DNA from 4 places in the Enterobacter sp. MGH 24 genome. Region 4 is predicted to be linked to each of the others. Evidence: predicted binding sites of a transcription regulator. Region 4 holds the regulator's gene; each other region holds the start of a gene.
What was found. The regulator CRP, encoded in region 4, controls carbon source genes, mostly activating them, when cyclic AMP is high. The targets are predictions, from matches to a motif close to ATGTGANNNNNNTCACAT.
Positions count from the first base shown of each region.

Region 1: a site for CRP is predicted at 6,099-6,116, ahead of L370_RS04345 (iron-containing alcohol dehydrogenase). Genes of this name have one in related genera too.
Region 2: a site for CRP is predicted at 6,990-7,007, ahead of hpt (hypoxanthine phosphoribosyltransferase). Genes of this name have one in related genera too.
Region 3: a site for CRP is predicted at 2,985-3,002, ahead of ydfZ (putative selenium delivery protein YdfZ). Genes of this name have one in related genera too.

Region 1 covers NZ_KI535657.1:3,750,975-3,758,971, reverse strand. Annotated here, with positions in the region: gene L370_RS04310 (methyl-accepting chemotaxis protein) at 1-92, opposite strand, end outside; gene sad (succinate-semialdehyde dehydrogenase) at 200-1,588, opposite strand; gene L370_RS04320 (putrescine utilization regulator PtrR) at 1,687-2,565, shown strand; gene L370_RS04325 (GNAT family N-acetyltransferase) at 2,519-3,001, opposite strand; gene L370_RS04330 (DeoR/GlpR family DNA-binding transcription regulator) at 3,083-3,844, opposite strand; gene L370_RS04335 (D-threonate 4-phosphate dehydrogenase) at 3,846-4,832, opposite strand; gene L370_RS04340 (D-threonate kinase) at 4,825-6,042, opposite strand; gene L370_RS04345 (iron-containing alcohol dehydrogenase) at 6,216-7,382, shown strand; gene L370_RS04350 (dihydrodipicolinate synthase family protein) at 7,375-7,997, shown strand, end outside.
Region 2 covers NZ_KI535657.1:2,229,997-2,237,993, reverse strand. Annotated here, with positions in the region: gene L370_RS11295 (fimbrial protein) at 1-153, shown strand, start outside; gene L370_RS11300 (fimbrial-like protein) at 177-776, shown strand; gene L370_RS11305 (fimbrial protein) at 802-1,902, shown strand; gene L370_RS11310 (polysaccharide deacetylase family protein) at 1,904-3,151, opposite strand; gene L370_RS11315 (PTS sugar transporter subunit IIA) at 3,215-3,655, opposite strand; gene L370_RS11320 (ABC transporter permease) at 3,761-4,531, opposite strand; gene L370_RS11325 (ABC transporter ATP-binding protein) at 4,528-5,454, opposite strand; gene can (carbonate dehydratase) at 5,562-6,224, shown strand; gene hpt (hypoxanthine phosphoribosyltransferase) at 6,325-6,861, opposite strand; gene L370_RS11340 (glucose/quinate/shikimate family membrane-bound PQQ-dependent dehydrogenase) at 7,070-7,997, shown strand, end outside.
Region 3 covers NZ_KI535657.1:3,554,613-3,562,609, reverse strand. Annotated here, with positions in the region: gene dcp (peptidyl-dipeptidase Dcp) at 1-680, opposite strand, end outside; gene ydfG (bifunctional NADP-dependent 3-hydroxy acid dehydrogenase/3-hydroxypropionate dehydrogenase YdfG) at 823-1,569, shown strand; gene L370_RS05185 (GntR family transcriptional regulator) at 1,661-2,347, shown strand; gene L370_RS05190 (universal stress protein) at 2,382-2,813, opposite strand; gene ydfZ (putative selenium delivery protein YdfZ) at 3,100-3,303, shown strand; gene L370_RS05200 (mannitol dehydrogenase family protein) at 3,347-4,810, opposite strand; gene L370_RS05205 (MFS transporter) at 5,031-6,398, opposite strand; gene L370_RS05210 (Zn-dependent oxidoreductase) at 6,471-7,490, opposite strand; gene manD (D-mannonate dehydratase ManD) at 7,505-7,997, opposite strand, start outside.
Region 4 covers NZ_KI535657.1:1,032,168-1,040,164, reverse strand. Annotated here, with positions in the region: gene tsgA (MFS transporter TsgA) at 1-252, opposite strand, end outside; gene ppiA (peptidylprolyl isomerase A) at 532-1,104, shown strand; gene L370_RS16780 (putative adenosine monophosphate-protein transferase Fic) at 1,211-1,795, shown strand; gene pabA (aminodeoxychorismate synthase component 2) at 1,826-2,389, shown strand; gene L370_RS16790 (bifunctional acetylornithine/succinyldiaminopimelate transaminase) at 2,476-3,696, shown strand; gene L370_RS16795 (YccS/YhfK family putative transporter) at 3,693-5,780, opposite strand; gene crp (cAMP-activated global transcriptional regulator CRP) at 5,838-6,470, opposite strand; gene L370_RS16805 (OsmC family protein) at 6,782-7,186, shown strand; gene L370_RS16810 (phosphoribulokinase) at 7,275-7,997, opposite strand, start outside.

The DNA.
Region 1 (7,997 bases), 2.7 Mb from region 4:
AGGCCAATAATGCAAAAGATACCCGTCAGCAGACCAAAGTGACGAGGGGTGAGACGCTGCGCAATACGGCGAAAAATTTGCGTTAGGTTCATGATTTTCTTCATTAACAATGCGTTAGACGCGAGCGAGTCTACGAAATGAAAATGACAGAACCATTGCAGAGAAATGACAACGGCCCTCGTGATGAGGGCCGAAAAAATTACACGCGATCCTTCCACACCGTCTGCACGTTGCAGAACTCGTGCAGCCCAAAGTGGGAAAGCTCGCGGCCAAAGCCGCTTTTCTTCACGCCGCCGAAGGCCACGCGCGCGTCGCTGGCGCTAAAGCCGTTGATAAACACGCCGCCGCACTCCAGCTCGCGGGAGAATTTATCCGCAAGCGCCGCGTCAGCGGTGAAGACGGTGGCGGACAGGCCAAAGTCGCTGTCGTTGGCGAGCGTCAGGGCGTGCTCCGCGTCTTTCGCGACCGTTATGGCCGCGACCGGACCAAACAGTTCCTGGCGGAACGCCGTCATCGACGGGGTGACGTTCGACAGCACGGTTGGCGCGTAGTAATTCCCCTCTCCGCCGATCTTCTCTCCGCCCAGCAGCAGCGTTGCCCCTTCGGCCAGCGTGGCCTGAACCTGCTGATGCAGTTCATCGCGCAGGTCATAGCGCGCCATCGGGCCAATAAAGTTCTCTTCCCGATCCGGTGCACCCATATTCAGCGCAGAAACGGCCTCGACAAAACGTTGCGTAAAGGTCTCTGCGATACCCTCCTCGACGATAAAACGTTTCGCCGCCGCGCAAACCTGCCCGGTATTCTGGTAGCGCCCCGCTACCGCCGCCTTTACGGCAAGATCGAGGTCGGCATCGTTGAGAACGATAAACGGGTCGGAACCGCCCAGCTCAAGCACGCATTTTTTCAGCGCGGCTCCCGCCTGCGCGCCGATGGCCGCACCGGCACGAACGCTGCCGGTGACGGTCACGGCCGCAATACGGCGATCGTTAATCGCCTGGCTTACGCCGTCATTGGTGGCGTTCACCCAGCCGAATACGCCTTCAGGGAAACCGGCATCCGCAAATATCTGCCCAATAAGATCCGCAGAGCCGAGCACGTTTGGCGCATGCTTAAGCAGATAGCTGTTACCTGCCAGCAGGATCGGCACCGCGCCGCGCAGCACCTGCCAGAGCGGGAAGTTCCATGGCATCACCGCAAGAATCGGTCCCAGCGGACGGTATTCAATGACCGCGTTGTGGTTTTCCACCAGCGTAGGCTCCGCACGCAGCATCGCCGGGCCGTGCCCGGCATACCAGTCGCACAGACCGGCGGATTTTGCCACTTCCGCCCGCGCCTGCAGGATGGGTTTCCCCATTTCACGGGAGATTATCTGCGCCATCTCTTCCGCGCGGTTTCGCAGCGCGGCACCGAGATCCCGCAGCTTCTGCGCCCGATGGGACACGCTTTCGCGTCGCCACTGGCGATACCCCGCGTCAGAGTGAGCAATCGCGCGTTCAACCTCTTCCGGCGTCGCCCAGGGATACGCAGCGAGGGTTTCTCCCGTTGCCGGGTTAACAGAGAGGGCATGTGTAGCAGATGAATAAGTCATGTTTTTCTCCACGCATTTCGGTTGATTCATTGTGGCTCACTCTGCTATTTCTTAAAAATGAATAATACTAACCACCTTATTCACGAAACGAGAATGCTATGGACTTAACCCAGCTTGAAATGTTTAACGCCGTCGCGCTGACGGGCAGCATCACCCAGGCGGCGCAGAAGGTGCATCGCGTGCCGTCCAATCTGACCACCCGCATCCGCCAGCTGGAAGCCGATCTTGGCGTCGAGCTTTTTATTCGTGAGAACCAGCGTTTGCGCTTATCCCCCGCCGGGCATAACTTCCTGCGCTACAGCAGGCAGATCCTCGCTCTGGTGGATGAGGCGCGTATGGTCGTCGCGGGCGATGAGCCGCAGGGGTTATTTGCCCTCGGCGCGCTGGAAAGCACCGCTGCGGTGCGCATTCCTGAAACGCTGGCGCAGTTTAACCAGCGCTATCCGCGCATCCAGTTTGCCCTTTCTACCGGGCCATCCGGAACGATGATTGATGGCGTACTGGAGGGAACCCTCAGCGCCGCCTTTGTCGACGGGCCGCTGTCGCACCCGGAGCTGGAGGGCATGCCGGTCTACCGGGAAGAGATGATGCTGGTCACGCCTGCCGGGCATGCGGAGGTGACGCGCGCCACGCAGGTCAGCGGCAGCGACGTTTACGCCTTTCGCGCGAACTGCTCGTATCGCCGACACCTGGAAAGCTGGTTTCATGCGGACAGAGCTACGCCCGGCCGCATTCATGAGATGGAGTCCTACCACGGCATGCTCGCCTGCGTCATTGCGGGCGCGGGCATCGCGCTGATGCCGCGCTCGATGCTGGAGAGTATGCCGGGCCATCATCAGGTTGAAGCCTGGCCGCTGGCGGAAAACTGGCGCTGGCTCACGACCTGGCTGGTGTGGCGACGCGGGGCGATGACCCGCCAGCTGGAAGCCTTTATAGCGCTGCTAAACGAACGTCTTCAACCAGCGCCTTCTCCATAAACAGGCTGAGCGGGTCCTCAGCGTACGGGGCAAATGCCGGACGCAAATCGTACCCGCACTGCTCATACAGACGAACCGCGGCGCGCTGTTTGATGCCCGTCTCAAGCCTTACGGTATGACACTGGCGGCTCAGGGCTTCATCTTCCAGGGCGGCCAGCAGCGTCTCGCCGAGATGCTGCCCCCGATGGGCCGGGTCAATATAGACCCGCTTCATCTCCCCCGTTCCGTCGCCGTTGAGCACGATGGCCCCACAGCCCACGGCCTGGAGCTGCTGGTCGCGAATGACCATCAGGATCAGCGAGGTTTCCGGCAGCGCAGACAGGTCGAGCAGATGATTGCTTTCGGCGGGATAGAGTTCGCTCTGATAGCGGTCAAGCGCCGCGATCAGGTTGAGAATGTCCGGATGACGTGCAGATTCAGAGGTAATGGAATACATGGCAGGCTCCTTGCTTTTTATGTAAGACTAAATTTCAACATAGCGCAGGCCTGCCGGGGTGCTACATAGTATTAACTTATGTCATGACGCCAGCGTCAGCTGGACATCTAACGCCCTCAGCCCGGCCTGTGTCGTCTCATCGAGCCTGCTGTCGGTCACGATATCCGTCAGGGTATGAAGATGCGCCACGTTAAACAGTGACCAGGCGCCATACTTGGAGCTGTCCGCCAGCAGCACGCGGCGTTTAGCGTTGGCAATTAAATCGCGCTTAAGCGCGGCCTTCTCTTCCGTCGGCGAGGTTATGCCGCGAGTGATATCCCATCCGTTACAGCTGACAAAAGCCACGTCCGGCCAGACGTTTTGCAGCAGGCGACGGCCGTGTTCACCGATGCAGGACTGGCTCGAATCATCGATACGCCCGCCGATAATGGTTACTTCAATCTGTCGGAATTCCGAGAGAAACAGCGCAATGTGCAAATCGCTGGTGATCACGCGAAGCGGAAGATGCGTCAGCTGACGAGCGAGTTCAATCATCGTGGTGCCGGCATCCAGCACAATGGCGTCCCCTGCTTTAACAAAGCTCGCTGCCGCGCTGGCGATAGCGTGTTTTTCCGCGAGGCTACGCTGCATTTTTTCATGCGTCGTGGGCTGGGAAGGAATAAACCGGTTAAGGGTAACGCCGCCATGGGTACGGCTAATCACACCTTCCTGATCGAGCTTAATCAAATCCCTGCGGATCGTTGCCGGAGAGGCATCGGTAATTGCCACCAGCTGATCCACCGTCACCAGATTATGCCCCTTCAGGTAATCCATTATCTGCTCTAACCGGTTATATCCCTTCATATCATTCCCGTGTAATTTGCATAGCCAACTGGATAGACACCGTCATGCTCTCAGACTTCGCTTTACCGGTCCAGGCAATATCGAACGCGGTTCCGTGGTCAGCAGAGGTACGGATAAACGGTAACCCGGCGGTGATATTCACCCCGTCATAAAAGCCGAGCAATTTTAGCGGAATATGCCCCTGATCGTGATACATCGCAACGACCATGTCATACATTCCTTCGTGGCATTGCATAAACACCGTATCCGGTGGACACGGTCCAGTGACGTTTAACCCCTGCGCTTTCATTGCCTCAACGGCCGGGCCGACAATTTTGATCTCTTCGTCACCAAACAGGCCGTTCTCACCCGCATGCGGGTTTACACCGGCAACGGCAATGCGAGGATGCGCGAACCCGACGCGTTTCAGGAAGCTATCTGCAATACCAATCACGGTTTTTACCCGATCCTGATTGAGCGTATCAAGGAATTTGCGCAGCGCAATGTGGGTGGTGATGTGGATCACCTTCAGCTTATCCGTATACAGCACCATGGCGTAATCTTTGCTGTCGGTCAGATGCGCCAGCAGCTCGGTGTGGCCCGGATAGAGATGACCGGCAAGATGCAGAGCCTCTTTATTCAGAGGAGCCGTCGCGATAGCCTTCACCTTGCCCGCCATCGCCAGCTCGGTGGCTCGCTTCACGCAGCGATAGGCCAGATCCCCTGCTGCAGCCTGAACGACTCCCGGCTTTAACGCATCAGGATCGGCCAGCGGTTCGTCCAGCACGTTAATCACGCCAGGGGCAAATTTCGCGTCGCTCACCGCATCGATAAGACGTATATCCGCCCGCCCGGCGATCCCTTTATCCAGCACCCGCTGCAGCGTTCTGGCGCAGCCCACGACAACAACCGGCGCCCCTGAAAGCTCGCCTTCGGTGAGGGATTTGATAATGATTTCCGGGCCAATGCCAGCCGGGTCACCCATGGTTACAGCAATGATTTTAGTCACTCAGTCTCTCCTCGATAAAATACAGAACCTCAAGCAGCGTATCTTCCTTTCCGAAGCCCCCTGCTTTGGTCATTACCGGCTGCTGCCAGCCGCAACCCAGAAATTTTCCGACCGGCACGCACTGTGCGACGCATCCGGTAATTTCAAACCCCCGAGCATCCAGTGCCTTCGCAACGGCCATCGCCACATCGCCACCGGAGACGTACAGCGCGTCCGGCTCGTGCACCGCAAGCACCTGTCGGGTCAGTTCGCCTAAAAACGTACAGATTTTTTCGCCCAGGCCAGCCCGGGTGACGTGATGCTGCCGACAGAGTTGCTCGACCTGATGGCGAGCATCGTTGCCCGCGCAGGTATGAACAATGCAGTGATGCCCAGCCTGTAGCACCTGCGCGATCTGCGCGAGATACCCGGCCGTAACGCCGCGCAAAACGTCATTCACATCAATGAATACCGACGAGACGCCGGAAACACCTGTGGCCAGTGCGACCTGGCGTTGAGCGATCTCACTCATCGACCCCACCACGGCTAACAGCTGCTTGCGTCGCGCCGGGGCCAGATGACGGGCCAGCGCATCGCATAGCCCGGCAGAGCCCACCAGCAGCGGCATCTGTGCGCAGGTCATTGCTGCGGCGATAATGGCGTCCAGCTCCTCGTCGGTCTGCGCATCAACAAAGATCCACTCCGTTCCCTGCGCCAGTTCGGCTGCCAGCGTCTCCACGGTCACGTTTTTACCGCTCACGTCGCGAAAAAGGTCAGCAATCGCGGCAGAAGGAACGGGCGTTTTGGGATCGCTGGCAAATTCGGTTTCGTCCACCGGAATGCCGTTTACCAGACACCTGCCTTGCCGCGTGATCCGCCCTGCCGCGGGGTATGCCGGGGCAACAATCACCTGGCGTTTGCCGCTTAATGTCTTCAGGGCCTGTGACTCAGCCCCCGCGTTGCCGCGCAGCGTCGAATCCATTTTTTTGATGAGCCAGCGGGCATCCGCGACATCGGCCCCGAGTGCGGTCACCTTTTCGGCTGCCTCCCATGCCGACAGCGCCCGGGAATCGGTATTGACGATCAGCGCATCGGTCGCCTGGGTAAAAGGTGTATGAAACGCCACGCTGACTTTTTTGCCGCACAGCGCCAGGCTGACGCCGGCATCGTTAGCGCCGGTAAAGTCATCTGCGACGACCACGACCTCTCTGTACAGATTGTTCACTTTCATCCCCACTCCGGGTTCGCCTTTCCTGTTAATGATTATATTCAATCATGATTGATTATATGTGAGCAAGATCAAGTTAATCAGTTTGCGAATAAATTATAAATTCAGCCACACGATGACCATGAAGCGTCTTATTTGAGCGAAATCAATCATGGGCACAGAGACAGGAGAAAAGCGTGGTTACGATCAACAGCACCATTATTAGCGGCGCGAATGCCATCGCCGCCATCAGGCCGTTACTCACTGATAAAACGCAGCTGCTGCTGGTGACGGACGGCAACATTGCGCGTCTGGAGGCAGCAAAGCAGATCCGCGCGATCCTCGAAGAGGACAACCGCCGCGTCATGATTATTGACAGCGTACCGCCTGAACCCTCCCACCACGATGTCAGCCAGCTGCTCGCGGGGTTAAACGGGACGTTTGGGCTTGTCGTGGGGATCGGCGGCGGTAGCGTACTGGATGTGGCCAAACTGCTCTCAGTGCTGTGCCATCCGCTGTCACCGGGGCTGGATAACCTTCTGGCGGGTATAAAACCTGAGGCACGCATCCCCTCTCTTCTGATCCCGGCTACTGCCGGAACCGGCTCGGAAGCGACGCCGAATGCCATCCTGGCGATTCCGGAGCAAAACACGAAAGTGGGCATTATCTCCCCCGTACTGCTGCCCGATTACGTCGCCCTGCTGCCGGAGCTGACCACCAGCATGCCCGCGCATATTGCCTCATCAACCGGGATTGATGCGTTGTGTCATCTGATTGAGTGTTTCACCTCAACGGTCGCCAACCCGGTCAGCGATAACGCCGCGCTGACGGGACTGGCTAAGCTGCTGAACAACATTGAAACGGCCTGCGCCGAACCGGGAAATCTGCTGGCGAAGCTGGAGATGCTGTGGGCGTCTTACTACGGCGGGGTTGCCATTGCGCATGCAGGCACGCACCTGGTTCACGCCCTTTCCTATCCGCTTGGCGGTAAATATCACCTGCCGCACGGCGTCGCTAACGCCATTCTGCTGGCCCCCTGCATGCGAGCGGTTCGGCCCCACTGCCTGAAGAAATTTGCACAGGTATGGGATTTGGTGCCCGGTGCGGATACGGCGCTGTCAGACGAAGAAAAATCCCACGCGCTGGTGGACTACTTTGCCGCGCTGGTTCGAAGGCTCAACCTGCCGGACAACCTGGAGGCGCTGGGCGTACCGCGCGACGACGTCCCCTCCCTGAGCGATGCGGCCCTTAACGTTAAGCGGCTAATGAACAACGCCCCTTGTCAGGTCAACCACGACGAGGTGCAGGCGATTTACCGGACACTGTTTCCCAACATGAATAGCCAGGGAGTGAATCATGCATAACAACATCAGGGGCGTACTGACGGCCATCGTGACCCCCTTTGATACGGAAGGCGCACTGAACCTACCGGGCCTTAAACTACAGATCGATCGTCAACTTAATGCTGGTAACGGCATCTTCTGCGGCGGCACAAACGGCGAGTTCTTCGTGCTGAACGAAGAAGAAAAAATCGCCGTTACCCGTACCTGTGTGGAAACGGTTGCCGGGCGAGCCCCGGTAGTGGCGCACATTGGTGAAATCTCGACCCGTGAAACCATCCGCCTCGGAAAACAGATCGCCTCGCTGGGCGTCGACGCCGTTTCCGTCATTACCCCTTACTTCGTTCCGCTGAAGCAGGCTGAACTCGTCTCACATTACACCGCTATCGCCGACGCGCTAGCCGTCCCGGTATTTCTGTACAACATTCCGGCGCGTACCGGCAACACCATTGAGCCCGCTACCGCACGCGCGCTGGCTGAACATCCTAACATTATCGGAATTAAAGACAGTGCCGGAAGTTACGAGAGCCTGAGCGGATTCCTCAATGCGGTGAGCGACATTGGCGGATTCGACGTGCTGAACGGCCCGGATTCGCTTATCCATCAGGGCTTCGTCGACGGATGTTCGGCCTGTATTTC
Region 2 (7,997 bases), 1.2 Mb from region 4:
AATACTAAACCCGTGCAAAACGTTTCCATTAGCGGTGGTTCCGCAACCTTTAATATGGCTGCGCGTATCGTGCTCGCGAAAGACAAAGTTATCGGCGATGTCACAACGGGTGATGTTAGTGCACCAGTAACATTTGTCGTGACCTACCAATAATAATAAGCAGGGGCAGCGCCACCATGTCAAAAATATCAAATAATAACGTCCCGGGAAGCGTGCTCTTCTTGGCAGGACTGATGAGCTGGTACTGGTCTGCCCCATGCCTGTCTGCTGAGACTGGCATGGATGTTACGCTCAATGCCAATATTGTGGAAAATACGTGCCAGATATCGATCCCGGGCGATGGAAAAGTGCATTTGCCAATAGTGGGTAAAAGCTGGTTTTATAATAGTGATGGTAGTTCACGCCTGCTGCCTACGGATGCCGCTGCGGGAACCGAATTTTCCGTCAAAGTAGAAAGCTGTTCTACCGATAACAATATTAAAAAGTTGAATTTCAGCTTCCAGCCGCAAAGCCAGCGATGGCCGACCAGTACCCGGCAGGTCTTCATAAATGAAAGTTCCATGGCAGAAGGTGGTGCAGAAAACACCGGCATCGTTATTTTCTCAAAAGATTTAAACAGCAACGTATTAAATGCAGACGGAACTTCCAGTGTTATGCTGGACGCTAAAACCACCTTTGCTACAGAATATGCATTCTATGCTCGCCTGCAAAACACAGGTATTGTTTCAGCCGGTAAAGTCGATAGTCATGTTGTGGTTAATGCAACATATCAATAACTTTTGCTTTGTTAAGGATAGCAAAATGAATAAATGGAATTTATTGAAAAAAACCAGAAATAAAACATTGCTTGCAGCGACGATTTTACTGTCTGCCCAATATTGTTACGCAGACGAATGCCACATGGGTATTCGAGGTTCTGAGGGGGGAAGCTCAAACCTTATCATGACTTCTTATTCAAATACTATCCGTTGGGCACGATCTTACGGTCCCAAATCAAGCATGTATAAGCGTCCAATAGGCACAGCTGAAATGGATTTAGATCCATGGCTAGAGTCACAATGTGATGCAGGGAATGACGGGCAATATCTTACGGCAAAAATGAACACGGCCTACGCTTACAGTAATATATCGCCAACCGACTACACCACAGTCTATAAAACCAATATTCCTGGAGTATACTTTTCAGTCAAAATTTTCTCTGATGCCGGTGGTGGCTACTTTGCCATGAATCAGCAGGATTGGGCAATAATCGAACCCGATCATGGCGACGATCGCTGGAAAGGTAAACGCTGGAAAGCACATATTGATATTTACCAGGATGACTATACATTTGAAGGCAACAAAAATGGTGAGACCTACTTAACCCCTGCAGCCAGCTTTACTTTAGGGCAAATGGGTATTGGCGACCCTTCAGATAGCGATAACAAACCCTGGACATTTACGGTAACGCCATCAAGCTTTCAAATTCCGATTATTACTAGTACCTGTCAAACAATGCAACTGGATCACGGTGGAACGAATATCGATCTCGGCGAGTATATGATGTCCGATTTCAACAGTTCACCACGTAGTAACGATTTTATGATTCAGCTTCTGGGTTGTAATAACGTCTGGGCAGTAGATTTTAAGATGAACGCGTCAAAAGTTACCGGGCCAAATGATGATTTACTGGGTAATATTTTGACAAGCAACGCAGCAGAAGGGATTGGTGTTAGACTAAGATCAATATATAGAGATGAATATATTAAGCCAGGTATTCAAACAACCTTTTATAACATAGACACCAGCTCGGGTGCCGGCGTCGGTATGTTGACGTTTGATGCACAGCTGGTCAAAGATGGCAATCCAATGAAGGCGGGTGATTTTAAAGCCCAGGCAACCTTTACAACGACATACTATTGACCTACCCCTGCGGCTGATTGCTGATCAGCCGCGACATCGTCTCCAGCGAATCCGTTCTTAATATATACAGGCGTTTTAGCAAGAACGGATTATCCCCCGGCTTCACCTTCCCTTTCACCGTTGTTACCGCCAGGTGGAAACCGGCATCGTTCGCCGCCTTTATCGCCTTATTGTCGTAGCCGCCAAACGGATACGAAAGGTAAAGCACGCGCGGGTTGAACTGCGCCAGCGCGCGCCGGGAGCGCTCAAAATCAAACAGGATCACGTGGTAACTGCGGCTCAGCAGAATGGGGTGTCTATAACCATCAACGCGATGCAGGAAGTGCGTGTGGGACTGGATATCAAATACATCCTGAATCCCCTTAATCTCCTGCACGCTCATAAACTGCAGTGATTTAGGATCCCATTTCTGCGGGTGCCCCTTAATGCGCGATGAAATGATAAACGCCGTAGCGCTAAAGCCGTACTCTTTCAGAATGGGATAGGCGTAGCGGCTTACCGATTTCAGGCCGTCATCAAACGTGATCACCACGGACTTCGCCGGCAGGTTCATTTTATTACGCACGTACCCTTCCAGCTGGTACATCGTCAGCGTGGTATAGCCCTGGTCGCGCAGCCATGTCATCTGGTTGCTGAACGCGCGCACGCTGGTGGTCGTGGAGGTATGGCGAAAACGGGTATTCTCTTCATCACGCAGGATATGGTGATAGGTCAGGACCGGAATGCCGTTATCCTCCTGCGCGTCCAGGCTGCTGATCCACGCAAGACGGTTGCCGATGCGGATCTGGTACCAGGTCTGGTTCAGGCGATCTTTGAGCTTGTTCAAAATCGGATAGCGAAGATTAGCGCTTAATGTGCCGAACGGCGCGCTCCCGCTGTTGGGCGCGTTGTAAACGGGCGTATCTTTCCAGGTGATGAGATTCTGATTGCTCAGCGGTTTGTTGAGATCGCCAAGGCTGTCTTCTACACGCTGCTTGCCCTGCACATTTTCAAGGTGCTCTTTGTCAATAAACCCCGTACCAAAGCCAAAACGAAACTCGTAGTAGTCCGCAGAGGTCGGCACAACGGCAAGGATCTGCCCCGCGCGCACGTTACCCACGTTGATCACGCTGTTCCCCACCTGCGCCCAGATCGCTGCATCTTCGGTGGTTTGCATATAGCGGGCCGGTAGCCCTTGTTGGCTAATCAAACTGGCAGATGTACCGCCGGAAATCAGCAGCAATAGCAGGAACAGAACGCGCATAAACATGGGATTTAAATCGATACCAGGAATGAGTCGCCATTGTAGCAAAAGCGACACCAATACCAATGTTTAATTCTTATACAAATCATGGAGCAAGACAAAAGGCGGATTTTTCTGCTGCTGATGCCAAAGGCTGCTTACGCCGGGTATGTGCTTATCAACGATAGTATTGCGAAATTCGGCACTGCTTAAAGTTTCACGAAATGGGATCATTAATTCCAGCAACGCATAATTAATGCCTGAGATCACCTCACAATTCTCATGCTTGTGACTCAGTAACGCCGCAGAACGATAAGGTGCTGCCCCGGATTTATCAGTGAGAAAGATAACGCCATCACCGGTGTCGGTTTCATGCAGGGCATCGCACATCATTCGACTGAGCATGTTGGTACTCAATCCGCGCCAGTAGTTCACCGCGCGGCACTGCGCCAGCGGACCAAATTTGGCCTCAAGTTTCTCCAGCATATCCTGCGCATGTTCATCGTGGCAGGTGATAACCCATCCCAGCATCACTCCCTCCTTAGCAGGCGAGTAGTTTAGCGGAGTGAAGGTTAGCTTACGGTGATAACTGTCAAAGAAAAGTGCCCGGCAAACAGATTGTCGCCGGGCAGAGGATTAGCTGCGCAGACCGCGTCCGCGCTGGATCAGATACCAGCACAGCAGGTAGAAGGCGATGATGAACACCACCAGCACCGCTACCGTAGTGAACAACGGCACATCGGTAATGCCGAGGAAGCCAAAGCGGAAGCCGCTGATCATGTAGACAATCGGGTTCAGGTGCGACAGCGCCTGCCAGAACGGCGGCAGCAGCGTCAGGGAGTAGAACACCCCGCCGAGATAGGTTAGCGGCGTCAGCACGAAGGTCGGGATCAGGCTGATATCGTCAAACGTTTTGGCGAATACGGCGTTCAGCAGACCGGCCAGCGAGAACAGGATCGCCGTCAGGAGCAGCGTCAGCGCCACAAACAGCCAGGAGTGTACCTGGAACGGCACGAAGAACAGCGAAATCGCTGTAACCAGGATCCCCACGCACAGCCCGCGCGCCACGCCGCCGCCGACATAGCCCGCGATAATTACATGCGTAGGTACCGGCGCCACCAGCAGCTCTTCAATATTGCGCTGGAACTTGGCGCTAAAGAATGACGACGCTACGTTGGCGTAGGCGTTAGTAATCACCGCCATCATGATCAGGCCCGGCACAATAAACTGCATATAGGTAAAGCCGTGCATTTCACCAATCCGGGAACCGATCAGGTTACCGAAGATAATGAAATACAGCGTCATGGTGATCACCGGCGGCACCAGGGTTTGCACCCAGATGCGCATAAAGCGGTTAATCTCTTTCGCCCAGATACTTTTCAGCGCGACCCAGTAAAGATGCGTCATGCCTTGTCTCCTTGTTTGTCATGTACCAGAGAGACAAACAGCTCTTCCAGTCGGTTCGCTTTGTTACGCATGCTTAAGACCTGAATCCCCTGCGCGCTCAGCTGCGAGAACACGCTGTTAATCCCCTGTTCGCGCAGCACTTCCACTTCCAGCGTCGAGGTATCGACAAGACGATACTGATACCCTTCGAGCTTCGGTAGCGGGCTTTTCGCCGCCAGATCGAGAATGAAGGTTTCGGATTTCAGCTTAGAGAGCAGATTCTTCATCGAGGTATTTTCCACCAGCTCGCCGTGCTGAATGATGCCGATGTTGCGGCACAGCATTTCAGCCTCTTCCAGGTAGTGGGTGGTCAGAATAATGGTGGTGCCTTTGTCGTTGAGATCTTTCAGGAAGCCCCACATGGAACGACGAAGTTCGATATCAACACCCGCAGTCGGTTCATCGAGGATCAGCAGTTTTGGCTCGTGCATCAGCGCACGGGCAATCATCAGGCGGCGCTTCATCCCGCCGGACAACATGCGTGCACGTTCGTTACGCTTTTCCCACAGATCGAGCTGCTTGAGGTATTTTTCGCTACGCTCCAGGGCCTCTTTACGCTCAACGCCGTAATAACCCGCCTGGTTAACGACAATTTGCTGCACCGTCTCGAACGGGTTGAAGTTGAACTCCTGCGGAACCAGCCCCAGCTGGCGCTTGGCGTTCACCACATCTTTTTGCAGGTCGTACCCAAAGACGCTCACCCGGCCGGACGTTTTATTGACCAGCGAACTGATAATTCCAATGGTGGTCGATTTCCCCGCCCCGTTCGGCCCCAGAAGCGCGTAAAAATCGCCGGCCTCTACTTTAAGATCTATTCCGCGTAGCGCCTGAACGCCACCCGAATAGGTTTTTCTAAGCTGCTCAAGCTCCAGTGCAATTGCCATGAAATTAACTTACCTTCAGTTCTTACACACGTTGTGTGGTTTCATTAAAAGTCGGGTTACCCTATAGTAGCGCAACGCAATAACTCGGTTACAGGTCGCTAACCTCCATGAACAACATAGATACACTCATCAGCAATAATGCACTATGGTCAAAAATGCTGGTGGAGGAAGACCCCGGATTTTTTGGAAAACTCGCGCAGGCTCAAAACCCACGCTTTCTCTGGATTGGATGTTCCGACAGCCGCGTCCCGGCGGAGCGCCTGACCGGCCTTGAACCCGGCGAACTGTTTGTTCACCGTAATGTCGCCAATCTCGTCATCCACACCGATCTCAACTGTCTTTCTGTTGTTCAGTATGCCGTTGACGTTCTGCAAGTCGAGCACATCATCATTTGCGGCCATTATGGCTGCGGCGGCGTGCAGGCGGCGGTTGAAAACACGGAACTGGGGCTCATTGATAACTGGCTACTGCACATCCGCGATATCTGGTTCAAACATAGCTCACTGCTGGGCGAAATGCCGCAGGAGCGTCGCATGGATACCCTTTGCGAACTCAACGTGATGGAGCAGGTATATAACCTGGGCCACTCAACAATCATGCAATCAGCGTGGAAACGCGGGCAGAAGGTCTCTATCCACGGCTGGGCGTACGGTATTCACGATGGTCTGCTGCGCAATCTGGAAGTGACCGCCACCAACCGCGAAACGCTGGAGCAGCGCTACCGTTCGGGAATTGCCAACCTCAAGCTTAAGCATGTGAACCATAAATAAGTGCACGTTAAAAAGCCGGGTGGCGGCTGCGCCTTACCCGGCCTACATGTGCCCATTCGTAGGCCCGGTAAGCGTAGCGCCACCGGGCAACAAACCGCAACTACTCGTCCAGCAATACCACTTTCCCAACGTACGGCAGATGACGATAACGCTGCGCGTAGTCAATGCCGTAACCGACGACGAATTCGTCCGGAATCGAGAAGCCAACGAACTCCACCGGCACCTGCACTTCACGACGGTCAGGTTTATCCAGCAGCGTACAAATCGCCAGCGATTTTGGCTCACGCAGGCTCAGGATCTCGCGCACTTTTGACAGCGTGTTGCCGGAGTCAATAATGTCTTCAACGATCAACACATCTTTGCCACGAATATCTTCATCCAGATCTTTCAGGATTTTCACATCACGGGTGGTGGACATGCCGCTGCCGTAGCTGGAGGCGGTCATAAAATCGACCTCATGGGGCACATGCACTTCACGGCACAGGTCTGCCATGAACATGAAAGAGCCGCGCAACAGACCGACCAGCACCATTTCGCTGCCGCTGTCCTTGTAATGTTCGGTGATTTGACGACCCAGTTCGGCGATACGCGCTTTGATCTCGGCTTCCGGGATCATCACTTCAACAGTATGTTTCATATTACTAACCAAATGATTTTAATGAAAATCTCTCAATGCAGGTGAATGTATTTCCGGCATCGATACGCAAGCCCGCCATTATATCAGCAAATGGATAAGCCTGGCGTATGAGTTATAAAAAGCAAATATTGTGATTCCGATCACACTTGTTAATACCTATAATTAGTTGCTAGCAAATTATTAACAAAAACTGACGAGTACACTTTCTATGGCTGAAACAAACGCTAAACAGCCGCGTCTACTGGTGACATTAACAGCCGCTTTCGCAGCCTTCTGCGCGCTGTATCTGTTAATCGGTGGCGTCTGGCTGGTCGCTTTAGGCGGCTCCTGGTACTACCCGATTGCGGGTCTGGTTATGGTTGCCGTAACCGTCCTGCTGTTGCGTAGAAAACAATCTGCACTGTGGCTGTATGCCGCCCTCCTTCTTGCCACCATGATCTGGGGCGTCTGGGAAGTCGGGTTCGACTTCTGGGCACTGACGCCGCGTAGCGACATCCTGGTCTTCTTCGGCATCTGGCTGATCCTGCCGTTCGTGTGGCGTCGCCTGATTGTGCCTTCCAGCGGTGCTGTAGCGGGCCTGGTTGTTGCCCTGCTGATTACCGGCGGCATTCTGACCTGGGCCGGTTTTAACGACCCGCAGGAGATCAACGGTACGCTGAACGCGGAATCCACGCCTGCTGCGGCTATCTCGCAGGTCGCTGACGGCGACTGGCCTGCGTACGGTCGTAATCAGGAAGGTCAACGCTACTCTCCGCTGAAGCAGATCAACGCGGATAACGTTAAGAACCTGAAAGAAGCCTGGGTATTCCGTACCGGTGATGTGAAGATGCCGAACGATCCGGGCGAGCTGACCAACGAAGTGACGCCAATTAAAGTTGGCAACATGCTCTATCTGTGTACGGCGCACCAGCGTCTGTTCGCGCTCGACGCGGCCACCGGTAAAGAAAAATGGCACTTCGATCCGCAGCTGAACTCCAACCCGTCCTTCCAGCACGTTACCTGCCGCGGCGTCTCTTACCACGAAGCGCGCGCCGATAATGCCAGCCCGGAAGTCATCGCCGACTGCCCGCGCCGCATTATGCTGCCGGTGAACGATGGCCGTCTGTTCGCCATCAATGCCGAAACGGGCAAGCTGT
Region 3 (7,997 bases), 2.5 Mb from region 4:
GCGGGCTGCTGGGTCGTGTTCAGAAGCGGGATCAGCCAGCGATCGTTTAGCCCTCGCTCCGCGGCAGCCTGCGCCGCGTCGGCGATCTCGCTGGCGCTGAGCCCGTCAAGCTGGTGCGCGTAATCCACCACCAGCCCGCCCGTCTTATCGGCGGCCAACAGACGCTGGTTGAACTGGCTGGTCAGGGTGGCCGCCTCGGTATTCAGCGCCTTCAGCTCGGCTTTTTCTGCTTCATTGAGACGCGCGCCCGCCAGAATAAACCGCTGCCAGGTCTCCTCGACCAGCCGACGGGATTCGGCGTCCAGCGCGGCACGGTCCTGCCAGACGCTCTCCACGCGGGCGAAAAGCACGTCATTCAGCCAGATATCGTTCGCCAGCGCGGCAAGCTCGGTGGAGAACTGCTCCTCAAGCTCCTGTAAATACGCATTGGTGTGCGCGGAGGTCATGGCGAAGAACACGCTGCTGACGCGCGCGAGCATGGCGCCGCTTTTCTCCAGCGCCAGCACGGTGTTGGTGAAGTCCGGCGCAGCGGTTTGAGACACAATGGCGTCAATGTCCGCCCGCTTCTGGCGAAGCGCTTCATCAAAGGCCGGGCGATAGTGTCCGTCGTTAATTTCATCAAAACGGGGGGCCTGGTAAGGCAGCAGGCTGATGTCAAAAAAGGGATTCGTGGCCGTCATCTTTCGCTCCTGAGTACGGGTATCCTCCCAGAGTAGGCCAGGCCGCCATCCCCTGCAACGCCGTCATACAAATGTTGCCTTAACGCACCCTCTGCGGCCGTGCTATGTTAGTACAACACAAAAAGCGTTGAGGAACAGTGAGATGATTATTTTAGTTACCGGGGCAACGGCAGGTTTTGGTGAAAGCATCACGCGTCGCTTCGTCGCCAACGGGCACAAGGTTATTGCGACCGGTCGCCGCCAGGAGCGCCTGCAGGAGCTGAAGGACGAATTAGGCGACAGCATCCTGACCGCGCAGCTGGACGTGCGTAACCGCGCGGCCATTGAAGAGATGATTGCCAACCTGCCCGCCGAGTGGCGCGCCATCGACGTGCTGGTCAACAATGCCGGTCTGGCGCTGGGGATGGAGCCCGCGCACAAAGCCAGCGTTGAAGACTGGGAAAACATGATCGACACCAATAATAAAGGGCTGGTCTATATGACCCGCGCGGTGCTGCCTGGCATGGTCGAGCGCAACCGCGGCCACATTATCAATATCGGTTCCACCGCAGGAAGCTGGCCGTATGCGGGCGGCAACGTCTATGGCGCGACGAAGGCGTTTGTGCGCCAGTTCAGCCTTAACCTGCGTACCGACCTGCACGGCACCGCCATTCGCGTCACCGATATCGAGCCGGGCCTGGTGGGCGGCACCGAGTTTTCCAACGTGCGCTTCAAAGGCGATGACGCGAAAGCGGGCAAAACCTACGAAAATGCTAACGCGCTGACGCCGGAAGATGTGACCGAAACGGTCTGGTGGGTGGCGACGCTGCCAAAACACGTCAACATTAATACCGTAGAAATGATGCCAGTCAGCCAGAGTTTTGCCGGACTTAGCGTCCATCGTGGCTAAATCTGCCCTTCCCGGCCTGCGGGCCGGGTCTGTTTCGGGTTCTAAAAGAATGGTAGTATGTTCAGGCTAACTCTCTGAGAAATGACAACTCATGGCCGCTGAATCGCAACTCAATCCCACCCAGCCCGTAAACCAGCAAATCTATCACATTTTGCGACGTGATATTGTCCATTGCCTGATCCCACCGGGAACGCCGCTTTCTGAAAAAGAGGTCTCCGTGCGTTTTGACGTTTCCCGTCAGCCGGTCCGTGAGGCGTTTATTAAGCTTGCTGAGAACGGACTGATTCAGATCCGCCCGCAGCGCGGCAGCTACGTGAACAAAATTTCACTCTCGCAGGTACGCAACGGCTGTTTCGTTCGCCAGGCCATTGAATGCGCGGTGGCGCGTCGTGCCGCAACGCTTATCAACGACAACCAGTGTTACCTGCTGGAGCAGAACCTTCACCAGCAGCGTATTGCCATTGACCGTAAGCAGCTGAATGATTTCTTCCAGCTTGATGATGAATTCCACCAGAAACTGGCGCAGATTGCGGATTGTCAGCTGGCCTGGGACACCATCGAGAACATCAAGGCCACCATTGACCGCGTGCGCTACATGAGCCTCGATCACGTCTCCCCGCCGGACATGTTGCTCCGACAGCATCATGATATTTTCAGCGCGCTTGAAAAACGCGATGCGGACGGCGTGGAAAAAGCGATGACGCTGCATCTGCAGGAGATCAGCGAATCCGTTCAGCTTATTCGTCAGGAAAATAGCGAGTGGTTTAGTGAAGAGTAATATTCGCCGCCCCCTTGCGGGTGCGGCGGCGTGATTAGCGAACGACTAACACCGGGATCGTAGCGTAGCGCAGAATAGATTCTGCGTTTGAGCCCAGCAGATGGGTGGAGATGCTCGGATTTTTCGACCCGATGACAATCGCATCATATTCCCCCTCCTTGCTCAGCTTGATAATTTCATCGCGGACGTTGCCAAAACGCACCATGCTGTGAATATTCTCCGGGGCGATATCGAACAGTCTTTTTAACTCATTCATTTTCTTCCCGGATTCCGCGGTCATATACTCTTCAAACTTTTTAATATCGGCGTTGAACCCGCGCAGCAGAGACCGGCTGCTGGCTGGCAGAATGTTGACCAGGGTAATCGACGCGCCCTCTGCCTTCGCCAGGTTTGCCGCGTGGCGAACCGCTTTGTCGCTCAAATCCATTTCAAACACGTCTACAGGCATCAAAATGCTCTTATACATAAGCCTGACTCCTTATTCCGATGAAGGGTTATTTCCTGCACCCAGAATGACATCTGGAATATAAACCAACCCTCAACGCTTCCCTGTCGAAACTATCAGTTAATGAAAATAACGGTCTGCTTTGTAAATTCCTGTCCTGAACCGTCAGCGCCCGACGAAATAAAGAAAAAAGTGTGAGTTTGATCAAAAACAAAAACATGAGGCGCGGACAGGCGTATTTATATGCCCCGTGAACGGCAAACCTGAAATAGCGCCGTAACGAACAGGTTAGAGAGGAGAATATACCATGATGACATACGACCGTAACCGCAATGCAATCACCACCGGCAGCCGCGTCATGATTAGCGGCACGGGCAAAACTGGCGTGATTAAAGCGATCCACAGCGACGGGCTGGATGCCGCGCAGGTGCGCCGCAGCAAAACGGTTGAAGTGGAAGGATGCGAGGGTAAGTTCGAGCCGATTGAGCTGATTCGCCTGGGGATGCACTAAGCTGTGCGCAGACATGCCGCCGCGCGCGGCGGCATGTGCTGAATTACCGTTGGGACGCGTACTGCGCCACGGTTGCTTTCGCGCCCTGTTGCAGCAACGACCGGTACGCGGTCATCACCGCAGCAACGAAGCGCGGCTCCTGCGGTAACGCTTTACCAAAGATGGCCTCAATGCCCAGAAGCGCGTTAACCCGACTTTCCCCTTCCGCACTTCCCTTCACTGCCGCCTGAATCACCGCCAGCTGCGGATCGCTCACGTCAATGGCGTTACCCTGCTCGTCCACGCCGCCGACATAGCGCATCCACCCCGCCACGCCCAGCGCCAGCAGCGGGAAAGGCTTCTGGTGCACCAGGTGCCAGCGCACGGAGTCCAGCATACGCTGCGGGAGCTTCTGGCTGCCGTCCATCGCGATTTGCCATGTCCGATGGCGCAGGGCCGGGTTGCTGTATCGGGCAATCAGGAGATCGGCATAGCGGCCTAAATCAACACCCTTCACTTTCAGCGTCGGGGCCTGCTCGTTAAGCATCAGCGCGCGCGCGGCGAGGCGGTAGTGCTCATCTTCCATACAGTCATTGATATGCTGGTATCCGGCCAGATAGCCCAGGTACGCCAGGAACGAGTGGCTGCCGTTGAGCATGCGCAGCTTCATCTCTTCAAACGGGATCACGTCTGACACCAGCTCGGCTCCGGCTTTTTCCCACTCGGGACGTCCTGCCACAAAGTTATCCTCGATCACCCACTGGCGGAACGGTTCACAGGCTACTGCCGCGGGATCGCGTACGCCGGTCAGCTGCTCAATTTTATCCAGCGTATCGGGCGTAACCGCCGGCACGATGCGGTCCACCATGGTTGACGGGAAGGTAACGTTAGCCTCGATCCAGTCCGCTAGTTCGCCGTTTACCGCCCGGGCGTACGCGCAGGTGACGTTGCGCATCACGTGGCCGTTCTCCGGCATGTTGTCGCAGGACATGACGCTAAACGCAGGCAGACCCGCCGCTTTGCGACGCGCCAGCGCTTCCACCACCACGCCCGGCGCGGATTTCGGCTGGTGCGGGTTTTGCAGGTCGGCGACGATAAACGGGTGATCGAGCATCAGCTGTCCGGTCGCCGGTGAGTGGCAGTACCCTTTCTCGGTGATGGTCAGCGAGACAATCGCCACCTGAGGTTCACACATCGCTGCCAGCACGGTCTCCAGGCCGTCAACCTGCGCATGCAGCGCCTTTTTGACTACGCCAACCACGCGGGAGGTCCAGGCATCGGCAGACATTTCCGCCACGGTATAAAGATTATCCTGCGCGTTCAGATCGGCAATCTGCTGCTCGCCGCCAATCAGGTTAACCTCACAGTAGCCCCAGTCGCTGCCGTGCTCGGCGGCAAGAATGTCGGCATACACCGCCTGATGCGCGCGGTGAAATGCGCCGAAGCCTAAATGTACAATGCGTGCTTTAAGGCTGTCGCGATCGTACTGAGGCAGCGTCGCGTTGGCCTGTAATAAGGTGTTTTCCATGATTAAGACTCGTTAATTAGAAAGCTGTGGATCGCTGCCGCTCCTTCTGAAGCGGCAGCGCCTGCTGACTACACCAACTAGAATGGCAGTCGGGGTAAAAAAGTAACTGCCATCAACCATACTGATACTGCCGTTTGATATTTTGATTTATATTAACTTTTGCTCATGTGGTGTGACATAAACATAAAGTTGTGTGATAGGTCACGCAAGATATAAACCATTAGCGTCGTGAAGAGACCGCCCCGTAACCCACACGCGCTTCTGGCGCGGATTCCGCTGCATCTTGCGCGGCGCTCAAATCACGGTCGCGCACTTCCGGCATCAGGATCGCCGAGACCAGCCCAATCACAGAATAGGCCACCAGCATGGCGACAATCGGCCACCAGGAGCCGGTCATATTGCAGAAGATCCCCGCCAGTACCGGACCAAAGCCCACCGCCACCAGACCGCCCGCCTCTTTCGAGATAGCCATACGGGTAAAGCGATTTCGCGAGCCAAACATCTCCGCCATGGTGATATTTTCCAGCGCAAACAGCCCGAGAACGGCGACGTTATGGATAACGATGATCGAGAGCATGATTGTCCCCGGCGCATAGCTCTTATCGACGATGATCGACAGCATCGGGTACGCGAGCAGAATGGCGGAGATATTGAGGATAATGTACGGCAGACGGCGTCCCACTTTATCGGAAAGCCAGCCCAGCAGCGGAATGGAGATAAACCCGAGAATGGAGCTGATCATCAGCGCATCGGTAGGGATGGCTTTATCGAACAGCAGCGTCTGGACCAGATACCCGGCAAGGAACGTCTGGATCAGCCCCGAGTTGCCCGCCTGACCGAAGCGCAGGCCGGTCGCCAGCCAGAAAGATTTACTTTTCATCATTGAACCCAGCGATGTGTCCGGCTGCACGGTTTGTGCGTCGTTCACTTTCTCGAACACCGGGCTCTCTTTCAGGTTCATACGCAGCCAGATGGCGAAGATCATCACCACGACGCTGGCGAGGAACGGCACGCGCCAGCCCCAGGCGATCAGCTCTTCACGATCGAGAGCAAAGAACATCACCGCCCAGATCGCCGTGGCGCTCAGCGTCCCGCAGTTAGTGCCCATCGCCACCAGCGAGGAGATGATGCCGCGTTTGCCTTTCGGCGCGTACTCCGCCAGCATGGTCCCGGCCCCGGAAATCTCCGCCCCGGCCCCGAGCCCCTGAATGATACGCAGCGTCACCAGCAGAACCGGGGCAAAAATCCCAATCTGCGCATAGGTTGGCAGGACGCCAATCAGCGTGGTGCAGATCCCCATCATGGTGATGGTGATAAACAGCACCTTCTTACGGCCAATGCTGTCGCCCATTCTGCCGAAGATAAAGGCGCCGACAATACGTGCTATGTAGCCTGCGCCGTAGGTCCCCATCGCGAGGATCAGCGCCATCGCGGCTGACTGTTCCGGGAAAAAGATCTCATGGAAGACCAGGGCGGCCCCCAGCGAGTAAAGCTGAAAGTCCATAAACTCCAGGGCGGTGCCCAGCCAGCCGGAAACGGCGGCTTTCACCAGGTCGGAGGTGGTTCTTTGAGGTTGTGCTTGCGTCATAATGGCTATCTCTGAAAGGTAAGATGCGTACCACCAGAGCCTGTCTGCGCAGGCTCTTAACCGCGTATAGGATTATTGTCCGAACGTGAGCAAAACTTTGCAGCACTGCCGCTGGTCTTTCTCAAACAGTTCAATGGCGTCTGTTACATGGTGATAGTCAAAGGTATGGGTGATCAGTTTTTCCGGGTCGATCAGCCCCTTCTTCAGCCAGTCGATGACGACCGGGAATTTGTTGGCATTGAGGCGCGAGGAGAAAATCGCCAGCTCTTTGCCGGTGATGCCCTGCTGGACAATCTGGCTCGGCTCGCTGGAGAAGCCCATCAGCACGATGCGAGCCGCCGGAGAGGCCAGGGTTATTGCTTCCTGTAAAATCGTTGGATGACAGGCGGCATCAATGATTAACGTCGGTTTGATGCCCTTTGCGTCCAGCGCGGCCTGCAGCGACTGCTCGCCGTTATTCAACACCCAGTCCGCGCCGCTGCGCTGGGCCATTTCCAGGCGTTCGTCTATACGGTCAACCACGATTACCTGCTTCACCTTATAGACGCCTTTCAGCGCCTGCACGGTGACCAGCCCCATCGGGCCTGCACCGTAAATCAGCGCAACGTCCTGCTCGGTGGGGTTGGCCTGCCCCGTCACGTTGGCGGCAATGGTGAAGGGCTCCACCATGACGGCGTGTTTATCAGGAATGTCATCAGGGATAGGCCAGGTATTTTTAGCGGGCACTGCCGCATATTCGCTGAAGCCCCCGTCGCGGTGTACGCCCAGCACCACCAGCGAGGTGCAGACGTTAGGCTTACCCACGGAGCATGGGTAGCAGTGTCCGCAGCTGATCACCGGATCAACCGAAACGCGCTGGCCCAGACGGGCACTGTCTACGCCCTCGCCCACGGCGTCAATCACGCCAAAGAACTCGTGCCCGATCGTGCGTGGGTACTTCGCAAACGGATTATGGCCGCGATAGATGTGGCTGTCCGAACCGCAGATCCCCGCCAGCCTGATTTTGACGCGGACTTCGCCTGCGCCTGGCTCCGGGCGGGGCCGCTCTTCAATCACCAGTTCGTTCGGCTGTTGAATCACTACGCTTTTCATCGTTCGCTCCTCGTTTACCAGTTCCACAGCGTGCCGTCTTCAAGACGGGCCACCGGCAGATAGGCAGGATCGTACGGATACTTCGCTGCCAGTTTTTCATCAAACTCAATGCCCAGCCCCGGCCTGTCGCCCGGATGCATATAGCCGTTATCAAAGCGCCAGCTGTGCGGGAAGACGTCCAGCATCTGTTCGGAATAGCCCATGTACTCCTGCACACCGAAGTTCGGCACCCACAGGTCGAAATGCAGCGCGGCGGCGTGGCATACAGGCGAGAGATCCGACGGACCGTGCGAGCCGGTACGCACCTGGTAGAGCGAGGCAAAGTCCGCGATGCGACGCATCCCGGTGATCCCGCCCGCGTGGGTAAGGGTGGTGCGAATATAGTCGATGAGCTGCTCTTCGATGAGCTGCTTGCAGTCCCAGATGCTGTTAAACACTTCCCCCACCGCAATTGGCGTCACGGTATGCTGGCGGATCAGGCGGAAGCAGGCCTGGTTTTCCGCAGGG
Region 4 (7,997 bases):
GACCATCAGCACAAAGCCAAAACGCAGCTGCGTTTTCAGCGGAACGATTTCCATCAGCCAGGCATTCAGGAAGATAGAGATCAGGATCCCGGCGTTGAGGAAGGTGAAGGTATTACTCATGCTGGAAACGGGCAGCTGGAAGTAGTCTGCGATATTCCCCATCACCATCCCGGTGACGATCACCAACGCGCCGGTCAGAGCGTAGGAGAAGAAGCTGATCCATGTGAGCTTGATGCGATTGCTGTTAGTCATGTCTGGCCTGTTCAGAAAAAGAAAAAGCGCCCAGGGGGCGCTGAGAGCGGGCAGATTTTAGACATTAAAGTGATCTATTCATATCTTTTAAGAGAGATTAGAAGTTCATTGCATGGTTTTGTGTGATCTTGATCACACAAAAAGGCGCGAAAGCCAACCGTTTGCGCGGTTACAACTGTTTCAATTTCGTAAAATTAGGTAAAAGGCTGGTCTCCGTTCATACTGCTCTTTAGAATCAAGCCATTCGCTTTTTATACTGCGCTTTGTTAAGGAATTCTCATGCTCAAATCAACACTGGCGGCTGTCGCAGCTGTGTTTGCTCTTTCTGCCGTTTCCCCTGCTGCGCTGGCAGCCAAAGGGGACCCTCACGTTCTGCTGACCACCTCCGCCGGGAACATTGAGCTGGAACTGAATAGCCAGAAAGCACCTGTTTCTGTCAAAAACTTCCTCGACTACGTGAACAGTGGTTTCTATAACAACACCACTTTCCACCGCGTGATCCCGGGCTTCATGATTCAGGGTGGCGGCTTCAACGAGCAGATGCAGCAGAAGCAGCCGAACCCGCCTATTAAAAACGAAGCGGACAACGGCCTGCTGAACAAGCGCGGCACCATCTCCATGGCGCGTACCGCAGACAAAGACAGCGCGACCAGCCAGTTCTTCCTGAACGTGGCGGATAACGCCTTCCTCGACCACGGTCAGCGCGACTTTGGCTATGCCGTTTTCGGTAAGATTGTGAAGGGCATGGACGTGGCCGATAAGATTTCTCAGGTACCTACTCACGACGTCGGTCCGTATCAGAATGTGCCGTCAAAACCGGTGGTTATCCTCTCCGCGAAAGTTCTGCCGTAATTCTTCTGAACGCGGGCTTCTTCTGCCCGCGTTATGTCGCCCTCCCTGCGAAAGCGCGTTTTGCTGCTTATACTTGTGGCAAACGGACTATTCAGGGAGGCGTTAAGTGAAAAAACTCACCGACAAGCAAAAATCCCGTCTCTGGGAGCAGCAGCGTAACGTCAATTTACAGGCCAGTTGTCTCCTTGAAAAAGGTAATGGTCCCTCAGAACCCCATATTGAGACGCTGGGGCTTGGGCCTTCCGCGCCCGGGTTGCCCCATCTGTGCCTTATTCATCGTCATTTGTACCGCAGCGAGATGAAGCGGGCTGGCGAGCTCCGTACCGACGATATTTTTAAAGGAGACATTCCCTTCTGCCACTTTGAGTACATCGAAAAGATGGGCAACGAGCTGATGGCGGCGCTGGAAAGCGAAAAGTATCTTGTGGGTCTTGAGAAAGCGGCGTTTGTTGACAGAGTTAGCCACTATTACTGCGAAATCAACATGCTGCATCCCTTCATGCGCGGCAACGGTATTGCCCAGCGCGTTTTCTTCGAGCAATTGGCACTCCACGCGGGCTATGCGCTGGACTGGCGCGATATCGATCCCGAGCAGTGGGTGGCGGCTAACCGAAGTGGCGCAACGGGAGATTTAACCGCGTTAAACGCTATCTTTGCCAAAGTAGTGAGCGAAGCGCGGGAATCTGAGTAGAATAGGGCGGCATTTTTTTCGGGAGCCGCCATGATTCTGCTGATTGATAACTACGATTCCTTCACCTGGAACCTTTACCAGTATTTTTGTGAACTGGGTGCAGAGGTGGTTGTCCGCCGCAACGATGAGATCGATCTCGCCGATATCGAGACGCTGGCTCCGCAGAAAATCGTGATTTCTCCGGGGCCGTGTACGCCGTCAGAGTCGGGTATTTCGCTGGAGGTTATCCAGCACTATGCCGGCAAGCTGCCGATCCTGGGCGTCTGTCTGGGCCATCAGGCCATTGCCCAGGCGTTTGGTGCCACCATCGTGCGCGCCGCCAAAGTGATGCACGGTAAAACCTCTCCGGTCACGCACTCCGGCACCGGGGTATTCACGGGGCTCAATAACCCGTTAACCGTGACGCGCTACCATTCGCTGGTGATTGACCCGCCGACGCTGCCCGCCTGCTTTGAGGTGACCGCCTGGAGCGATACGCAGGAGATCATGGGAATTCGCCACCGCGAATGGGATCTCGAAGGCGTGCAGTTCCACCCGGAAAGCATCCTCAGCGAGCAGGGGCACGCGCTGCTGGCAAATTTCCTCCATCGCTGAATATCTGTTGCCTTACTGTGATTTTTTATGCATATTTTGTGATTATATTTTCACAATCATTGTGACATAAAATGGATGGTCATGACATGGCAACTGAACAACCAGCAATTACCCGCGCGACATTCGATGAAGTGATCCTGCCGATTTATGCACCGGCTGAGTTTATCCCGGTGAAGGGAAAGGGCAGCCGCGTATGGGATCAGCAGGGTAAAGAGTATGTGGATTTCGCGGGCGGGATTGCGGTCACGGCGCTGGGTCATTGCCATCCCGCGCTGGTCGAAGCGCTGAAAACTCAGGGCGAAACCCTGTGGCACACCAGCAACGTGTTTACCAACGAACCGGCGCTGCGCCTGGGGCGTAAGATCATTGATGCCACGTTTGCCGAGCGCGTGCTGTTTATGAACTCCGGCACCGAAGCCAACGAAACCGCCTTCAAGCTGGCGCGCTACTACGCGACAACGCGCCACAGCCCGTATAAAACCAAAATCATCGCCTTCCACAATGCCTTCCACGGACGCTCCTTCTTTACCGTCTCCGTTGGTGGCCAGCCGAAGTATTCCGACGGGTTTGGCCCGAAACCGGCCGATATCGTCCACGTGCCGTTTAACGATCTGCACGCGGTGAAAGCGGTAATGGACGACCATACCTGCGCGGTGGTGGTCGAGCCGATCCAGGGTGAAGGCGGCGTGACCGCGGCAACCCCGGAATTCCTGAAAGGGCTGCGCGCCCTGTGCGACGAGCATCAGGCGCTGCTGGTCTTCGATGAAGTGCAGTGCGGGATGGGGCGCACCGGCGATCTGTTCGCCTATATGCACTACGGCGTAACGCCGGATATTCTGACCAGCGCCAAAGCGCTCGGCGGCGGTTTCCCGGTGAGTGCAGTACTCACGACGCAGGAGATCGCCTCGGCGTTCCACGTCGGCTCTCACGGCTCTACCTACGGCGGTAACCCACTGGCGAGCGCCGTGGCGGGCGCTGCATTCGACATTATCAACACGCCGGAGGTGTTGAACGCCGTGAGCGCAAAGCGCGAGCTGTTCGTAAAACACCTGCAAAAGATTGATGAGCAGTACGACGTGTTCAGCGAAATCCGCGGGATGGGGCTGTTGATTGGCGCCGAGCTGAAGCCGCAGTACAAAGGCCGCGCGCGTGATTTCCTGCACGCCGCCGCGCACGAAGGGGTGATGGTGCTGAACGCGGGGCCGGACGTGATGCGCTTTGCGCCGTCGCTGGTGGTAGAAGACAAAGACATCGAAGACGGGTTAATCCGCTTTGCCGCGGCGGTCGCGAAGATCGTTAAAGGCTAATACTCGGTTCGCTTTAACACGCGCGTTAACCAAACCCCGTGATGCGGACGCTGACGCCATGCCACCGACGAAATGGTGTGCATGGTGTTCAGATGTCCCAGAACGCGCTGCAAATGTTGCTCCAGGGTGCTCATTGGCCCGTGGGTTAACGTCTCCGGCGCTTCCAGAATGTTCGAATCTCCCGACTCGCCCGGCGAGTCATACTCCAGACGCTGCTGACACCTCTGCAACGCAATTTCACACGACTGCAAATAGCGCTGCGCCAGATCCGGCGTCAGCATCGTGTGCTCGCGCGCCAGCGTGGTCATGGCGTTAATGTGTTCGACGATAAACTGGCTGTGCGTCACCCAGAGCTTCATGTCTGCCAGATAGTGCGAGTTAAAGCCCGGCTCCTGCATGGCCTGGTTGAGCGAGTTAAACAGCGCATTGTGTGCCTGGTTGACCTTCATCCGCTGATACGCCAGCGGGGAGGGCTGCGGGTCGTCGCTCAGGATCAGGCGAATGGCCTGCTGGTCGGCTTCCAGCGCGTCGTGGGCGTTCTGGCGCAGCAGTCCGCTTTGCCACTGCGGCCACAGCCAGACCATGCCGCCAAAGGCAATCAGACAGCCGATCAGAGTATCAATCAGCCTGGCGACAATAAACTGTTCGCCATTGAGCGTGAGCAGCTGCAGGGTATATACCGCCGTCACCGTAAAGCCCACCATCGCCCAGCCGTAGTTTTTGCGGATAATCAGGTAGCTCACCAGCGTGATCGCCAGCATGCCTGCCAGGGTATAGCCTTCCGGCACGTGGAAGTGCAGCGTCACGCCCGCAATGATCAGCCCGGCCATCGTTCCGCCAGCCCGGTGCAGAATACGCACCCGCGTCGCGCCGTAGCCGTTCTGGGTGACAAACAGCACGGTCATTAAGATCCAGTAGGGTTTCGGCAGATGCAGCGCCATGCCCATCAGGCTGGCGGTACTGAGCATCACGCTAATCCTTGCGGCGTTGCGCAGGGCGGACGATTTAAGAGAAAGATAGCTTTTGAGCGCGGGCAGTAGCGGCAGCCGTTTCTGCTTATCCGCCATCAGGTCGCGGGGATAAAGCGGGCGCTGGGTGCGCAGCACGCGCGCGATACGGCTGAAGTGCCAGGCGGCAAACTGGCCGACGGGGTTATCCGGATGCTGACGGGCGATTTTCTCCAGCGCGCCCAGCTGTTTATCCATGCTAAAGCGCGTCGGGTAGCGGTGATAGAGAATATCATCGGCCAGCACCCGCAGGCGTGCCGAGACGGTCTGCGCGTTCCAGCGGATCACCGCTTCGGCGTGGCTGCGCTCGACCAGCTTTTGCACCTCCTGCGGGTGGTGCAGGCTAACGGAGATATGCTCCTGCAGATCCAGCCCGACCTGGAAGGTGCGCAGCAGCCGCTTGTACTCGTGGTTCTTGTTGGCGGCGAGCATATGCAGCTGCTGATAGCACTGGCTTATCAGATCCACCACCTTTTGCTGGCGCGTCAGCAGCGGCGGTAAGGATTTCTCCGGATCGGTATGCTGGGTGAGCAGGGTGTATTTGGCTTCGCAGTAATCCGCAAGCTGCACGTAGAGCAGGCTCAGGGATTCACGCAGCGGCTGTTCCCGCCACAGCCAGAACCAAAACCAGTTAAACAGCCCGTACCATAATGTCCCCAGGGCGTAGATCAGCAGCGGCTCCCACACCGGCATATTCCCGGCGAGGCTCAGCGTGAAAATGGCCGCAATCAGCGAAGCGGGAAGCAGGCGGGCGTGCAGCGAACTGATTTCCGCCGTCACGCCGAGGGTCATGGCCAGTACGGTCAGGATCAGCGGCAGCGGGATATCCCGAGCCAGTAAAAGCTGTACGGCGAGGCTGCAGCCAGCAAACAGGCAGCCACCGATAATCAGGCGTTTAAAAAAGCGCTTATGCGGCGTGTCAAGACCGGCGATGTTGCAGCAGGCGGGCACGAGGGAAAACAGCAGGCCTTGCTGGAGGTGTCCGAGGATCAGACCTATGGCCACAGGAAGGCACAACACCAGCGTTTGCCGCAGTGCGTAGTTAACTTCCGGGTGATAGATCAGCCTGCGCCACATGGGGAGTAGAGACAAAAACGGCGTGACACCTTGCGATGGCACGCCGTTTAAGCGGAATTAACGCGTTCCGTAGACCACGATGGTTTTACCGTGGGCGGAGATCAGGTTTTGATCTTCCAGCATTTTCAGGATACGGCCCACTGTTTCACGGGAGCAACCGACGATCTGACCAATTTCCTGACGGGTAATTTTAATTTGCATGCCGTCCGGGTGGGTCATGGCGTCTGGCTGTTTCGCCAGGTTCAGCAGGGTCTGCGCGATACGGCCTGTCACGTCCAGGAAGGCGAGGTTACCCACTTTTTCTGACGTGACCTGCAGACGGCGCGCCATCTGGGAAGAAAGACGCATCAGGATGTCAGGGTTAACCTGAATCAGCTGACGGAACTTCTTGTAAGAAATTTCAGCCACTTCACATGCTGTCTTTGCACGAACCCAGGCGCTACGTTCCTGGCCCTCTTCAAACAGGCCCAGTTCACCGATGAAATCGCCCTGGTTCAGATAAGAAAGGATCATCTCTTTCCCTTCTTCATCTTTGATCAGCACTGCCACCGAGCCTTTAACGATGTAATACAACGTTTCCGCTTTTTCACCCTGGTGAATCAGCGTGCTCTTTGATGGGTACTTATGAATGTGGCAATGAGACAAGAACCATTCGAGAGTCGGGTCTGTTTGCGGTTTGCCAAGCACCATGCGCTGTTATCCTCTGTTATAAGCTGTCACCAGAGTCATCAGATGCATCCGGACTCTGGGGTTGCAATCGAATTCTTACCCATACCCTGGGAAGTCGGCTACCGTAACGTTTCGCAGCCAGTAAAGTTTGATGTCCTCTGCATACATGTGTAACGTCAATGTATTACTGTAGCATCCAGAGTGTTTTAGCATAGCTTTCGCCGCGTGTCTCCTGGTGTCTCGCTTCAGCATGATGCAGGTCGCCTTCCATTGCGAGAAATGTAACGCACGCGTAATCTGTCACCAAAAATGCAACGTTGGAGTTTAAGAATATGCAAGCGCGCGTGAAATGGGTTGAAGGTTTAACGTTCCTGGGCGAGTCCGCTTCAGGACACCAGATTTTGATGGACGGTAACTCCGGCGATAAAGCACCAAGCCCAATGGAAATGGTGCTAATGGCGGCAGGGGGATGCAGCGCAATTGACGTGGTGTCGATCCTGCAAAAAGGTCGTCATGACGTGACGGATTGTGAAGTCAAACTCACGTCAGAACGTCGCGAAGAGGCGCCACGCCTGTTCACCCATATTAACCTGCACTTTGTGGTCACCGGTAAAGAGCTGAAAGACGCGGCGGTCTCGCGTGCGGTGGACCTGTCTGCGGAGAAGTACTGCTCTGTGGCGTTAATGCTGGAGAAAGCGGTAAAAATCACGCATTCGTATGAAGTGATCGAGGCTTAAAAAACAAAGCCCGGTGGCGCTGCGCTTACCGGGCCTACAACTGCACGAACGTAGGCCGGATAAGCGAAGCGCCATCCGGCAACAGGCGTCACGCAATCTGCTTCCCTTCCATCAGTCGCTCCACCAGCGGCGTCATGATGAGCTCCATCGCCAGCCCCATTTTTCCGCCCGGCACCACTAACGTATTCATGTGCGAAATAAACGAGCCCTGCAGCATGGCCAGCAGCCAGGGGTAATCAATGCCGTCGAGGTTGCGGAAATGGATCACCACGAAGCTCTCATCCAGGGACGGGATACTTTTGGCGGCAAAGGGGTTGGAGGTGTCCACCGTCGGCACGCGCTGGAAGTTGATATGGGTGCGGGAAAACTGCGGCGTCAGGAAGTTAATATAATCCTCCATGGAGCGCACCACGGAGTCCATCACCGCTTCGCGAGAATGGCCGCGCTCGCTCATGTCACGCGTCAGCTTCTGGATCCACTCCAGGTTAACGATAGGGACCACGCCGACCAGCAGATCCACGTGGCGCGCCACGTCGTGTTGAGGGGTGACCACGCCGCCGTGCAATCCTTCGTAAAACAGGACGTCGGTGGGTTCCGGCAGCGGCTGCCACGGGGTAAAGGTTCCCGGCACCTGATTCCAGGGAACGGCTTCATCATAGGTATGCAGATATTTGCGGGACTGCCCTTTACCGCTCTGACCGTACTCGATAAAGGTTTGTTCCAGCAGGCCGAAGTCATTGGCCTCCGGGCCGAAGTAGCTGATGTGTTTACCCAGATCGCGCGCCTTACGGATGGCCATGTCCATCTCCGG